3 regions of the Gloeomargarita sp. genome follow, and region 3 is predicted to be linked to each of the others. Evidence: riboswitches for the same ligand, from Rfam matches in the RefSeq annotation. Region 3 holds a riboswitch; each other region holds the start of a gene.
The links. A riboswitch is a leader RNA that binds a small molecule or an ion and turns the genes downstream of it on or off. The one in region 3 is predicted to bind cobalamin.
Positions count from the first base shown of each region.

Region 1 (4,437 bases), on a different contig from region 3:
GAACCATCAACGACTTTCTCGCCCAAGAACCCACCCCCAGCAAGGACCTGAGCCTCAACCGCACGGACATTCCCGTCAATCTCACCCAGTTGATCAGCAGCGTGGCGGATGCGGTGGCAGGCGCGGTCGTGACCAGTATGCGTTCAACCGCTGGGGTGATCGCCGATGCGGTTGCCCAGCGGCTCAACCAACTGCACGCCACCAGCGACCCCTTGGAATACCTGCGCACCCTGGAAGAGGCCTATCGCAACGGTTGGATTTTGAGCACATCCGAAGTGGCGCATCTGTTGCGGGTTTCTCCGCGGACGATCACCGAACACGGGGAACTGTTTGAGGATTCCGGGTTTGTGTTTGTGCGGGTGGGCAAAAAACGGGGAGAAGTGGCCTGGCGGGTGGCCAAACCGGGGGAAGTATCGCCCCCTGAACGCTATCAACCGATGGACCCCCAAACGGGCTATCCCCAGTGGTGATGGCCGGCTCAATCCGGGGGTTGGGGCCGCCGGTGCCGTTGAAACTGCCGTTGCCAATCCTTGGCCGCGCGCAGCGCCAACCACAACAGCAATAGGGCAATGAGTCCCCCCTGTCGGGGTGCTTCCAGCGCAAATACAATCAGCAAACCACACAGCCCATCCTGCACCAAAATCACCCAGGTCGGGAACCGCCCCCAGCGATAGAGCCACCCCGTTTGCACCAACTGCAACAGCAGGGCCAGGGCGCCCCCCACCAAACCCATCACCTCCCACAAAGGCAGGGGCATTCCCACCAGCTGGGCCGTCATAACTCCCAAAATGCCGCCCACCACGGGACTCAACAGCACTTGCAACGGTTGGGTCAGACGCACCCCCCAGGGATGCACCAGCGCCAGCAATTCCCACAGCGTCCAACTGCTGAGCACCCCCAAGGTCACCGCCGGGGGAAACTGGCCCAAGACCGGCACCTGTTCCCAACCCGCCTCCCGCCGCAAAATCAACACCAAAAGTAAGGGCATCGCCAAACGGAAGCCCCCTGCCGCTGCCGCCGCCAAGACGGCTAGTATTGACATCATGGGCTTTGCCTTGGAAACCAGTCCATCACCAAGTACGTCACCGCAACCGGCCAACCATCGCCCCGGTCTCTGTTGGCCCCCTGTTGTCTGGGCGGTGTGCTTATTCTAAAATAACGAAATGGCCGGGAATCGGGTTCCCAGGATACATCCCCCCTGACGGCAAAGTAGGAAATGCCCCAAAACCATGCCACCCCGACGCTTGGCCGCTTTTAGGGGAAATCCATCACCTCAGCCGCTGGCGCGGAAGTATGTACTTTTGCTAAGTTCAGCCCTGCTGCGCCTTGGGGACGTGTTAAGTTCAAAGGCAGTTCGGTTCTAACGGGGATCAGCCGTTAGAGGTAACGGGGAAAGTCCGGTGCGAATCCGGCGCTGTCCCGCAGCTGTGAGGGGAAGTTCCCTAAGTCAGAATGCCCGCCGAGCGGTAAACCCAGGACATACATCATCTGCGAGGTACGGATGAAGAAGAATTTGGGCTGTCGGTTTTGGCGCAAAATTTTGAGGTTGTAGCGTCCTTTGGTGCCTGTTGCGGGGTATGGGTTGGCGTGATGCTTCCCGGAGGGGGGCCACTGCCTATCTCATATCGGCGCTGAACGTACCCCAATGAATTTGTGGCTTGGACAGGTGCGGGACGGAACCTGATTTATTTTCGCTGTACTGAGTTTTAGGACCATAGACCATGACATTGGCTACGGCAACGTTGGGCTATCCCCGCATTGGGAAACAGCGCGAACTCAAAAAGGCGCTGGAAGCCTTCTGGAGTCAAAAAGTCGATGAAGCCACCCTCTGGCAAACGGCGCACCAGATCATGGTGGCCAATTGGCACACCCAAAAGAATGCCGGAATTGACCACATCGGCATCGGGGACATGTCGCTTTATGATTGGGTGTTGGATTGGATTGTGCGTTTGGGGTTGATTCCCCGGCGGTTTGCGCATTTAACGGGACTTGAGCAGTACTTTGCGATGGCGCGGGGCCAAGCGGGGATTCCTGCCCTGGAAATGACCAAGTGGTTCGATACCAATTACCACTACCTGGTGCCGGAACTGGCCGCCGATATGGAACCCCAGCCGAATTTTGCCGATTTTTTGGCGGTGGTGGACCAGGCCCAAACGGTGCTTGGGGCGCGGGCGGTTCCCATGGTGCTCAGCCCGGTTACCCTAGTGTGTCTTAGTCGCAGCGAGGGAGATGTGCTGGCGCATGTGCAGCGTTTACTGCCGGTGTACCGGGAATTGTTGACCCAGCTTGCCGCCCGGGGCATTGGGGAAGTGCAGTTTCATGAACCCATTTTGGTGACCAGCCAAGGGGCAGGGTTGCGTGAAGCAATTGAGACTACTTATACCTATCTGGCTGCTGTGGGGGTTCCCATTCACGTCATGACCTACTTTGACGATCTGGGGGAGACCTACCCTTGGGTGGTAGCCTTGCCGGTGGCAGGCATTGGTTTGGACTTCACCAGGGGCAGAAATTTGGAGTTACTGCAAACCTACGGTTTCCCTAGCGATAAGACTTTGGGCGTGGGTTTGGTAGATGGGCGCAACATCTGGAAAATCCGCCCCCGGCGGGTACTCCCTCTTTTGGAGGCCATTCAAAAAGTCACCGGCAATCTGCGGATTCAGCCCTCATGTTCCTTGCAATTTGTCCCTTACGATGCCCAGCGGGAAACCCATTTACCGGAACCGCTGCGCCAAGTGTTGAGTTTCGCCGACCAGAAGCTCGAAGAAGTAACCTTGCTGGCGCATTTGGGCGCCGATCCAGCCGAGAACCTTGCATCCCTAGAGGCGCAATGGCAGGCCTTTGCCCAGTTCAGTCCGGCCAATCCCACGGTGCGGGAGCGGCTGCGTCAGGTGACCCCCCAGACCCTAGAACGTGCCCTACCCTACGCGCAACGCCGCCCCCTGCAACCCCAACTGCCGCTTTTGCCCACCACCACCATTGGTTCTTTTCCCCAAACCCCAGAAGTGCGCCAACTGCGGGTCAAGCTCAAGCGGGGGGAAATCACCCAGGCCCAATACGAAGCGGCGATCGATGCGGAAATTGCCCGGTGCATTCGCTGCCAGGAAGAGGTGGGCTTGGATGTGTTGGTGCATGGGGAATTTGAACGCACGGACATGGTGGAGTTTTTTGGGCAACAACTCACCGGGTTTGCCTTTACCGAGCATGGCTGGGTGCAAAGCTACGGCAGTCGCTGTGTGCGTCCCCCGATTATTTACGGCGATGTGGCGCGGCCTCAGCCGATGACGGTGCGGGAGTTTCGGGTCGCCCAATCCCTCACCCAGAAAATGGTCAAGGGGATGCTCACCGGCCCGGTCACCATGATTAATTGGTCGTTTCCGCGGGATGACCTCTCGCGGCAAGAGCAGGCGATGCAGATTGCCCTGGCCTTGCGGGATGAGGTGGCGGATTTGGAGGCGGCAGGCGCCAAAATGATCCAAATTGATGAACCGGCCCTGCGGGAAGGGTTGCCCCTCAAGCGAGAGCGGTGGGAGGAATACCTGTCTTGGGCGGTGGCGGCCTTTCGGTTAGCCGCAGGGGTCGCCAAGCCAGAAACCCAAATTCATACCCATATGTGCTACTCGGAATTTGGGGACATCATGCCCCACATCGAGCGGTTAGATGCGGATGTGCTGTCTATTGAAAATAGCCGGAGCAACAACGCCACCCTGCGGCAAATTAGCGAGGCGGGCTACACGCGCCAGGTGGGAAACGGGGTTTACGATGTCCACAGCCCGGTCGTGCCCACCGTAGCACAAATCCTACAGCAACTGAAAACCGGCATTGCCCACCTACCGATCCAGCAAATTTGGGTGAATCCCGATTGTGGCCTGAAAACCCGCCGTTGGGAGGAGGTGATCCCGGCTTTGCGCAATATGGTGGTGGCGGCGAAAATGCTGCGGGAGGAGCAGCTTGCCCAATTACCCGTTACGCATGAGGAAATACGGAGAGAGTGGGATTCGAACCCACGGTGAGTTGCCCCACACAGCATTTCCAGTGCTGCGCCTTCGACCACTCGGCCATCTCTCCTGGAAGCCTAAACAGAACATTATTATACTTCCTGGCATCCCCTTGCCAGGGTCATCGAAGCCATGCAGCACCACCAGGCCTAAGCTGTCTGCCAACGATACCAACCGGGATGCTCGCAACCCCCCAACAGCCACTTGGTATGCCGATGCGTCACCTCCAGAAAACCTATCCCTGAAAACGCCCCTGCTGCACCTGGCTGGCGCACAAAATTTGCTAAGTTATGAACAGAATGTAAATTTTTGCAAAGTCCTGGGCGACTGACCAGGGCGCTAGGGAGTGGCAGACGATTGGGAGGTTAACGCTGATGGTGGCTGGACTGATGCGGTGGCTGGTACTGGGATTGACCCTGGTGTTGACCTGGCTGGGCACGGG
Region 1 covers NZ_JBRCEP010000058.1:3,119-7,555, forward strand. Annotated here, with positions in the region: gene ACWISF_RS06405 (hypothetical protein) at 1-470, shown strand, start outside; gene ACWISF_RS06410 (DUF4126 domain-containing protein) at 479-1,045, opposite strand; cobalamin riboswitch at 1,339-1,478, shown strand; gene metE (5-methyltetrahydropteroyltriglutamate--homocysteine S-methyltransferase) at 1,722-4,010, shown strand; tRNA gene ACWISF_RS06420 (tRNA-Ser) at 3,981-4,065, opposite strand; gene petE (plastocyanin) at 4,385-4,437, shown strand, end outside.
Region 1: linked by a shared signal. The riboswitch ahead of metE (5-methyltetrahydropteroyltriglutamate--homocysteine S-methyltransferase) and the one ahead of ACWISF_RS07005 (DUF1636 domain-containing protein) in region 3 are both predicted to bind cobalamin.

Region 2 (4,437 bases), on a different contig from region 3:
GGCCATAGGCAATATCCTCGGCCACGGTTGCCGCCACCAATTGGTGTTCCGGGTTTTGCAAGATCAGGCCGATCCGCCGTCGCCATTCCCAGGTCAAGCGTTTTTTGGCAGGCAAGGGCTGCCCCCGCCAGGTGATGACGCCCTCTTGCACCGGATACAAGCCCGCCATCACGAGCAACAGGGTGGATTTGCCACAGCCATTGCGCCCTAGGACCACCGTTTTTTGCCCCGCCGGAATCGCCAGATTCACCTGCCGCAAACAGGGTTGGGACGTTCCCGGATAGGTATAGGTCACCGCGTGCAGTGCCAGCAAAATGCCATCCACGCCCCTAGCCAGCCAGCCGCATGTACAGTTCCCCGCCAAGCAAAGCCATGACGCCCACCAGGGCCTCCCGTTCATACCGGCAGCACCGCCGATAGGTCGCCGGTGTTTCTACCTGCACAGAGCCGTTAAACCCCCGCGCGGCCAGCCCCAGGCAAAAGCTCTGATACCGCTGGCACGACCGCACCAGTAACTGGCTGACCAACAGCCCCAGACTTTCTATCTGCCGTCGCCAGGTTCGGTCGCCCCCCCGCGCCCGTTGCGCCAGTTGCATCTGCACCAGTTCCTCCAGGGCCAAAAAAATAAAGCGGTACATCAGCAGTAGAACATCCAGCAAGGTTACAGGCAAATGCCAGCGGCGCAAAACCTGGAGCAATTCCGTAAAGGGCACCGTCAAAAGGAGAAACAGCAGACATACTCCCGTTGCCCAGCCCCGCAAAACCGCACGCAAAGCCAGGGTCACGCCCGTAGGACTGAGCGAAACCCACCAGGGACCAACGGCAATGCCTGGCGTATTCACAACCGCCGGGATGGGCGCCACCGCCACCAGCAGAGGAGGCAGACTGACGAGCCAAAACAACAGGATGCCCCCCAGCAGCCGCCCATAGACCGCCGGCGGAATCCGCGCCGCCCCCACTATCCAACGGCTCATCCACAGCCCGATTAACCCCTGGGTCAGCGGCTGCCCCACCAACGCCAGGGTCAACATCCCCAGCGCAAACCCCACCTTCTGCGTCGGCGGCAAGGGGCGCAGGGCATTGGTATAGGCATAAATATCCAGATGATGGTGCATTCCTGACCACCCGCCCCACCCTCGTCAGCCCGCGCAATTAAGGGGAATCCCGGTGCTGGGACCGCTCCTGATACCGCCCCACCACATAGCCGAGCATGCCAGCGCCCAACCCCGCCTGCACCGCAAACAGGAGCGATTCCAATTCCCCACTGGCCGGTTCTAAAACCGGTTGCACCCAGGGCTGGTAATCCGGTTGCAGCGCTTCGATGGCTTGGGTAGCCAGCGCATCGGCACCCTCAAAACTGCTCTGGCGGGCGATCAACAAGGGCAGTACCACCAGCGCCACCACCCCCACCAACAACAGCCCGTTCTGCCCCGCCGTTGATTTGGGAGAACCCTGCATCGTCCTCACGCTCCTTCTTCACGTAACGCCAAAGACGCCAACTCCGAGCGGCTATAGGTCTGGAGCCAATTCCACACCAGCACCGTCAGCAAACCCTCGCTCACGGCCAAAGGCACCTGGGTCAGGGCAAAAATCGCAGCAAATTTGGCAAAGGCAGCACCGAATCCCCCCACCGGAAACGCCAGCGCCAACTGCACCGAAGTCACCACATAAGTCACTAAGTCCGCCAAGGCCGCTGCCAAAAAGACTGCCAGCCGTTGCCGTCGGGACAACCGCATCACAACGCGATACACCCCAGCGGCCACCAACGGCCCCACCACAGCCATTGCCACCCCATTAGCGCCCAGCGTCGTCAGTCCCCCGTGCGCCAACAACAGTGCCTGGAACAGCAACACCAGCCCCCCCAGTACTGCCATCACGCCAGGGCCAAACAGGATCGCCCCCAACCCCATCCCCGTTGGATGGGAACAACTCCCTGTGACCGAAGGCAATTTCAACGCCGACAACCCAAACGCAAACGCTCCGGCCAAAGCCAACAGCAACTTAGTCTCCGGGACTTGCCGGGTGATCCGCTCCAGGGCGTAACCTCCCCAGACCAAAAACGGCAAAAAAACCACCCACCAAAAAATTGCCCAGCCCGGCGGCAAATACCCTTCCATAATGTGCATGGCCTGCGCTGGTTGGGCTGCGCCTCCCACCAGATAAACCGTTAGCCCGGCCAGCAACGCCAGGCGCCAAGCCTTCCCGATTCGCATCAATCCGTACCTCGCAGATTGGTTGACGTGACACACCCCCGGCGGGCATCCTGACTGAGGGGCGCGCGACCCCATCACAGTTGCGGGACAGCGACGGATTCTCACCGTACTTTCCCCTTTACATCCGTTGGCTGACCCCCAACGGAACCGGCGGCTTTATTAACCTAGCATCCCCTGGCTGGCTGTGGATGTGAATATTCGTAAATCCCTCAGACCACCTGTTGGTCCACCGGCGAACTGGGCGTGGCATAGGACTGCACCGGTATCCGGCCGGCCCGATAGGCCAAGCGCCCTGCTTTGACCGCCAACGCCATCGCCTCAGCCATCCGGGGAGGGTCCTGCGCCTGGGCAATTGCCGTATTCACCAACACCGCCTGCGCCCCCATTTCCATCGCCTGCGCCGCCTCGCTGGGGGTACCAATGCCCGCATCCACCACCACCGGCACCTTGGCCTGGGCAATGATGATGGCGATATTGCTGGCGTTGCGTAGCCCCTGCCCCGACCCAATCGGCGACCCCAAGGGCATCACCGTCGCACAGCCTACTGCCTCCAACTGCTGCGCCAACACCGGGTCCGCATTGATGTAGGGCAACACGGTAAACCCCTCTTTCACCAACTGCTCCGCCGCGCGGAGCGTACCCACCGGGTCCGGGAGCAAATAGCGGGTATCGGGAATCACCTCCAACTTGACAAAATTGTTCTCCTCCTGCCCCAACACCTTGGCCATTTCCCGGCCCAGACGCGCCACCCGCACCGCCTCCTCTGCCGTGCGACAGCCCGCCGTATTGGGCAACAACCACAGCTTCCGCCAGTCGAGGGCCTCCACCAACCCCACATGCCCTGCTGCCTGGGCCTGCACCCGCCGCACCGCCACCGTCACCATCTCACAGCCACTGGCGGCAACACTGGCCTGCATCTCCGCCAACGTGCGATAGCGACCGGTACCTACAAACAAACGGGAGTGAAACACCTTGCCGCCAATCACCAAAGGGTCAGCGGTCGGGGCAACCGTTGCCACCATAGGCAACCCAACCAAAGCGCAGCTCTTCTATTGTAAAGCGGAGGCGCTCAACCGAAACGTCCCCCCACGTAGGCTTGGGTTGCCTCCTGGCTGGGCTGCTGGAAAATTTTGGCCGTCAGGTCGTACTCCACCAACTGCCCCGTGCGGCTGCCTTCTTTCATCTCCACATTGAAAAAGGCCGTCATATCCGACACCCGCGACGCCTGCTGCATGTTGTGGGTCACGATCACAATCGTGTACGAATCCCGCAACTCCTGCATCAGGTCTTCGATCCGCCGCGTAGAAATTGGGTCGAGGGCCGAACAGGGTTCGTCCATCAAAATCACTTCCGGTTGCACCGCCACCGCCCGCGCAATACACAAGCGCTGCTGTTGCCCGCCAGAAAGCGCCGTCCCCGGTTTTTTGAGCTTGTCTTTCACCTCATCCCACAGCGCCGCCTGCCGCAACGCCCGTTCCACCAACTCGTCCATATCCCCCTTGTAGCCGTTGATGCGCGGCCCAAAGGCAATATTCTCATAAATACTCTTGGCAAAGGGATTGGGTTTTTGGAACACCATGCCGATGCGACGCCGTAGGGTCACCGGGTCCACCGACCGGTCGTAGATATTCTTGCCATTGAACAAAATTTGCCCCTCCAGCCGCGCCCCCTTAATAAAATCATTCAGCCGGTTAAAACAGCGCAAAAGCGTACTTTTACCACATCCGGACGGCCCAATAAACGCCGTAATCCGGTTGCGCCGAATTTTCAGGTCAACGTTGCGGAGTGCCAGAAAATTCCCGTAGTAAAAGGCATTCACAGTCGCGTGTAAGACCACCTCATGGTCTGGAATGGCACTCGATGTCCCCATAACCGACTCCTTGCAACGGCTCTATACAACAAACGAAGGTTTCCCTCACACCTGATGGCTCGGTGCAAACAAGCCCGTACCTCAATATAAGAACTTTGTCGCCCCCTGATGGTTAATGTTTGGTTAAATTTCGGTTAAAAATCCTCCGCCAGCAAAGCGCCTAACTCGGCCAGCAGGGGGTCGGCGGTAGGGGAGGGGGGCGGCGCCGGGGAACTGGGTGCGAGGTATTGCTGAATGAGGTGTTCAATTTCGGCGCGGCTGAGGGGTTGCGGTTGTCGTTGCAATTCGGCCACCGCCTGTTCCAAGCGCTGGATGCGGGTTTCTAAATCGGCAGGCGATGGGGCTTGGAGCCGT
Region 2 covers NZ_JBRCEP010000086.1:4,567-9,003, reverse strand. Annotated here, with positions in the region: gene ACWISF_RS09265 (energy-coupling factor ABC transporter ATP-binding protein) at 1-325, opposite strand, end outside; gene cbiQ (cobalt ECF transporter T component CbiQ) at 330-1,115, opposite strand; gene ACWISF_RS09255 (energy-coupling factor ABC transporter substrate-binding protein) at 1,153-1,458, opposite strand; gene ACWISF_RS09250 (energy-coupling factor ABC transporter permease) at 1,464-2,213, opposite strand; cobalamin riboswitch at 2,237-2,380, opposite strand; gene ACWISF_RS09245 (thiazole synthase) at 2,423-3,235, opposite strand; gene pstB (phosphate ABC transporter ATP-binding protein PstB) at 3,283-4,083, opposite strand; gene ACWISF_RS09235 (hypothetical protein) at 4,218-4,437, opposite strand, start outside.
Region 2: linked by a shared signal. The riboswitch ahead of ACWISF_RS09250 (energy-coupling factor ABC transporter permease) and the one ahead of ACWISF_RS07005 (DUF1636 domain-containing protein) in region 3 are both predicted to bind cobalamin.

Region 3 (4,437 bases):
GTCGTCCGCGTCGTGTGCGGCGTCGTGATGGCTGGGGCGTTGGTCCACGACGGTTTCCACCGCCAGGTTTTGGCCCAGGAGAATCGCCACCGGCACCTGGCCATAGGCGCAGGGCAGCACCTTCACCCCCGGACGGACCTGGGTGCGTAACCAGGCCAGCAATTGCGCTTGCTGGTCCGGCGTGAGGGTGTCGGTCTTGTTCAGCAGGACTAAATCCGCACAGGCCAACTGATCCGCAAGCAATTCGGCCAAGGGGGTCTCGTGGGCCGTTAGCGGTACACCGTTGGTATAGTAGCGGGACAATTGCCCGGTAATTAGGCTCTCCCCGTCCACGAGCGTAATCACCCCATCAACGGTGGTGCGGGTGCGGATGTCCGGCCAGTTGAAGGCCTGCACCAGGGGTTTGGGCAAAGCCAGCCCGGAAGTTTCAATCACGATGGCCTTGGGCGGGGTAGGGCGTTCCAGCAACAGCCGCATGGTGGGGAGAAAATCCTCCTGCACCGTACAGCACAGGCAACCGTTGGTCAGTTCCACCACCGGCGTATCGCAACCGTCTTGCAGCAGGGAGCCGTCAATTCCCACCTCGCCGAATTCATTGACCACGATGGCCAAACCGGCACTTTGGGGCGATTGCAACAGGTGGCGCACCAGGGTCGTCTTCCCGGCCCCCAAAAACCCGGTAATCACCGTCACAGGAACTTTCCGCATGGGTAAAACGCCTCAAATACCCAGGGGGGGAATGCGGCCCAAAACCCGATTTTTCAGGAGTTCCGGGCGTTCGGCGTAGGGGATAAATCCATCGGTTTTGTCCTGATGGCATTGGGCAAATTGCACCAGGGCGGCGACGGTTTCCGAACGGTTCTCTTTCGCAGGTAGTTGGCCGAATAGGTAGGCGAATTTCCCAGGCGCACTGATGGCGACGGCGCAGGAATTCAGACAGGCGCTCAGACATTTGACCGCTTGGAGTTGCGCGCCGCTTTCTGCCAGGGCTACCTGCAAATCCTGGAGCAGCAATTCGCCCGCGCTGGTACCAATGCGTTTGCCGTCTTGCCAGGTACTGCCACACGTCGTGCAGACAAATAGCGTAGAATGAGCCATCCTTTCACCTCAAAATCATGAACATCAACCCAAGGGCATGCACACCCCCAAAACGTTTCCCGCGGAAGGCAGACCCTTCCTGCCCCCAAAACGGTAGGGTGCTGGGAATTAGCCCGGTGCGGGCGTAAATAGCAGCAATGGGTGCATCTGTACCTCGCAGATTGACCATCCACCGGCGGGCATCCTGGCTGCGGAACAGCGTTCCTTCACAGTTGCGGGACAGCGGCGGATTTGCACCGCACTTTCCCCGTTACCTGGTTGGGCTGGTCCCCCAACCAACCGGCTCCTATACTTTAATGCAGAATGGGCTCCCGTGCCAGATGAAATTTTCCATTGTCACCCCCTGCTACAACGCCGCTCCCTATTTGGCCGAGACGCTGGATTCGGTCTTGCAGCAAACGGCGGTGCGCTCCGGGCAGGTGACCCTGGAATACTGGGTCATGGACGGGGGTTCGACGGATCACACGTTGGCCCTCCTCAAAACCTACAACCACCCCGGTGTGCACATCCATTCGGCCCCGGACCAGGGGATGTACGATGCCCTGGCGCAGGGATTGGCCCAAGTCAGCGGCGATGTCATTGCCTATCTGAATGCGGGGGATTTTTATTATCCCCAAGCCTTTGCCGTCGTCGCCGAAATTGTGCAAACCGGGCAGGTAGATTGGTTGACCGGCTATCGGGTGATCTACAACCCACGGTCGCAGGTAATTCATGTGGATTTGCCCTACCCCTACCGGCGGGAATTGTTTGCTTATGGGTTGTACAACCGGGCCTGGTGTCGGGTGCAACAAGAATCTACGTTTTGGACCCAAACAGTGCATCGCCATCTGGATTTAGAACGGTTAAAATCCTGGCGTTATGCGGGGGATTATTGGCTGTGGATGCAGTTGGCCGCACAGACCGAATTGCAGGTGGTCAGCAGCTACTTGGGGGGCTTCAAACGGCAGCCGGGGCAATTGTCCGAACGGCGGGATGCGTACAACCACGAGGTCGCCCAGATGACCCGTCCGGCTCCCTGGCAGGCACGATTGCAACACATGTGGGATTGGTGCTGCTGGCGCTGGCAAAAACACTACCCCCGCATCTGGCGGTTTGACCCTAAAATAAACCAATGGCGTCGGGATTCCTAAGGATGTAAGTTGGGGCATGAGTCGGGGCACCCTGTTTGATAAGGTTTGGGAACGGCATCAGGTGGCGGTTTTGCCGGACGGCCAGACCCAGTTGTTTATCGCGCTGCATTTGATTCACGAGGTGACCAGTCCCCAGGCGTTTGCCATGCTGCGGGAGCGGGGACTGCCGGTGCTCTTCCCGGAGCGCACGGTGGCCACGGTGGACCACATTGTCCCGACGGATAACCAGCAACGCCCCTTTCTTGACCCCCTGGCCGAGGAAATGATCGCCACCTTGGAACGCAATTGTCAGGAATTTGGCATTAAGTTGTATAACATTGGTTCGGGTAACCAGGGGATTGTCCATGTGATCGCGCCGGAGTTGGGGTTGACCCAACCGGGGATGACCATTGCCTGTGGGGATAGCCACACTTCGACGCACGGGGCATTTGGGGCGATTGCCCTGGGGATTGGCACGTCGCAGGTGCGGGATGTGTTGGCCACCCAGACCTTGGCGATTTCCCGGCTCAAGGTGCGCAAGATTCAGGTGGATGGGGAGTTGGCGCCGGGGGTGTATGCCAAGGATGTGATTTTACACATTATTCGCACCTTGGGGGTAAAGGCGGGGGTAGGCTACGCCTATGAGTACACCGGCAGTACCATTGCCCGCTTTAATATGGAAGAGCGCATGACGGTTTGCAATATGTCGATTGAGGGGGGGGCGCGCTGTGGCTACGTCAACCCGGATGCGGTGACCTATGCTTATGTGCAAGGGCGTCCCTATGCGCCGGTGGATTGGGAACGGGCGGTATCCCAGTGGCAGACCTTTGCCAGCGACCCGGATGCCCTTTATGATGACGAGGTGTATTTCCGTGCGGCAGAGATTGCCCCGACGGTGACCTGGGGGATTACACCGGGGCAGGGCATCGGTGTGGATGAGCGGGTGCCGGACTTGGCCGATTTGCCCCCAAGTGAGCGGGATTTGGCCGCCGAGGCTTACCGGTATATGGGAGTGAGGCCGGGACAGCCGATTGTTGGGATGCCGGTGGATGTGTGTTTCATCGGCAGTTGTACCAATGGTCGCATTACAGATTTGCGGGAGGCGGCGCGGGTGGTGCAAGGGCGACGGGTAGCGCCGGGCGTGAAGGCCTTTGTGGTGCCCGGTTCGGAGGCGGTCAAACGGCAGGCGGAGGCGGAAGGGTTGCACGAGGTGTTTTTGGCCGCCGGGTTTGAGTGGCGCTCGCCGGGGTGTTCCATGTGTTTGGCGATGAACCCGGACAAGTTGCAGGGGCGGCAGGTGAGTGCTTCTTCCTCGAACCGGAATTTCAAGGGCCGCCAGGGTTCAGCGGCCGGGCGCACCCTGTTGATGAGTCCGGCGATGGTGGCAGCGGCGGCGGTGACCGGGCGGGTGACGGATGTGCGGGAGTTGTTATAGGTTTCGGGTGATTGGGGGAATTTGGCCTGTTTTTCCTATAATTGAGAGTATGGTCGCGATCGTCACGCCTTGACCCATCCATGACCCATTGCGCCTTAAGCGTTTGTACGATGCCGGTATTGGCGTTGGCGCTCCTGGGGGCCGGGTGGCAACAGGTGAATCAAACGCTGGGGATGTGGGCGCAGGAGGTGTTTCGGGGGGAGCGGTTGCCCGTGTTACCCACACCGCCGCAGGAATAGCGAATGCACCGTCTGGTTGCGGCAGGCACGACCGGCGGGAGAACTTGAGCCAGGAGTCGAAACGATGAGCACCCTGTTGCGTACCGGTCTGGTGGAAGTGGCGGATGCTATACCGGGGGTGGGAATGCGCCATTTGGGACTGATTGAATCGCTTTTGGAGGCGGTGCTCCAGCAGGAATGTGGCGCCCATTTGGTGGATTTGTTGCGCCAGTTGCAGTCGGTGTGTCTGTTGGAGGGCAAGGCGCAAACAGAAGCGAGTGCGGCGGCGGCAGCCTTGGTGGAGCAATTGGATTTGCATGCGGCGATCCGGGCGACCCGGGCGTTTGCTTTGTATTTTCAGTTGATCAACATTGTGGAGCAGTACCACGAACAGTGTGAGAAAAAAAGGCGGCAGCGGTTGCCGGTAGCCAGTGGCAACGGACATGGCCCGCCAACGTGGTCCTATCTGGAGCAATCCCTGGCCCCCCCGGAGGAGGATGTGGGGAGTCTGCGTTGGTTATTTCCCTATCTCAAGCGGCTCAATGTGCCGCCAGCGCGAATTCAGAGTGTGATTGAC
Region 3 covers NZ_JBRCEP010000064.1:18,771-23,207, reverse strand. Annotated here, with positions in the region: gene cobW (cobalamin biosynthesis protein CobW) at 1-708, opposite strand, end outside; gene ACWISF_RS07005 (DUF1636 domain-containing protein) at 721-1,098, opposite strand; cobalamin riboswitch at 1,256-1,397, opposite strand; gene ACWISF_RS07000 (glycosyltransferase) at 1,419-2,228, shown strand; gene leuC (3-isopropylmalate dehydratase large subunit) at 2,245-3,642, shown strand; gene ACWISF_RS06990 (hypothetical protein) at 3,753-3,881, shown strand; gene ppc (phosphoenolpyruvate carboxylase) at 3,946-4,437, shown strand, end outside.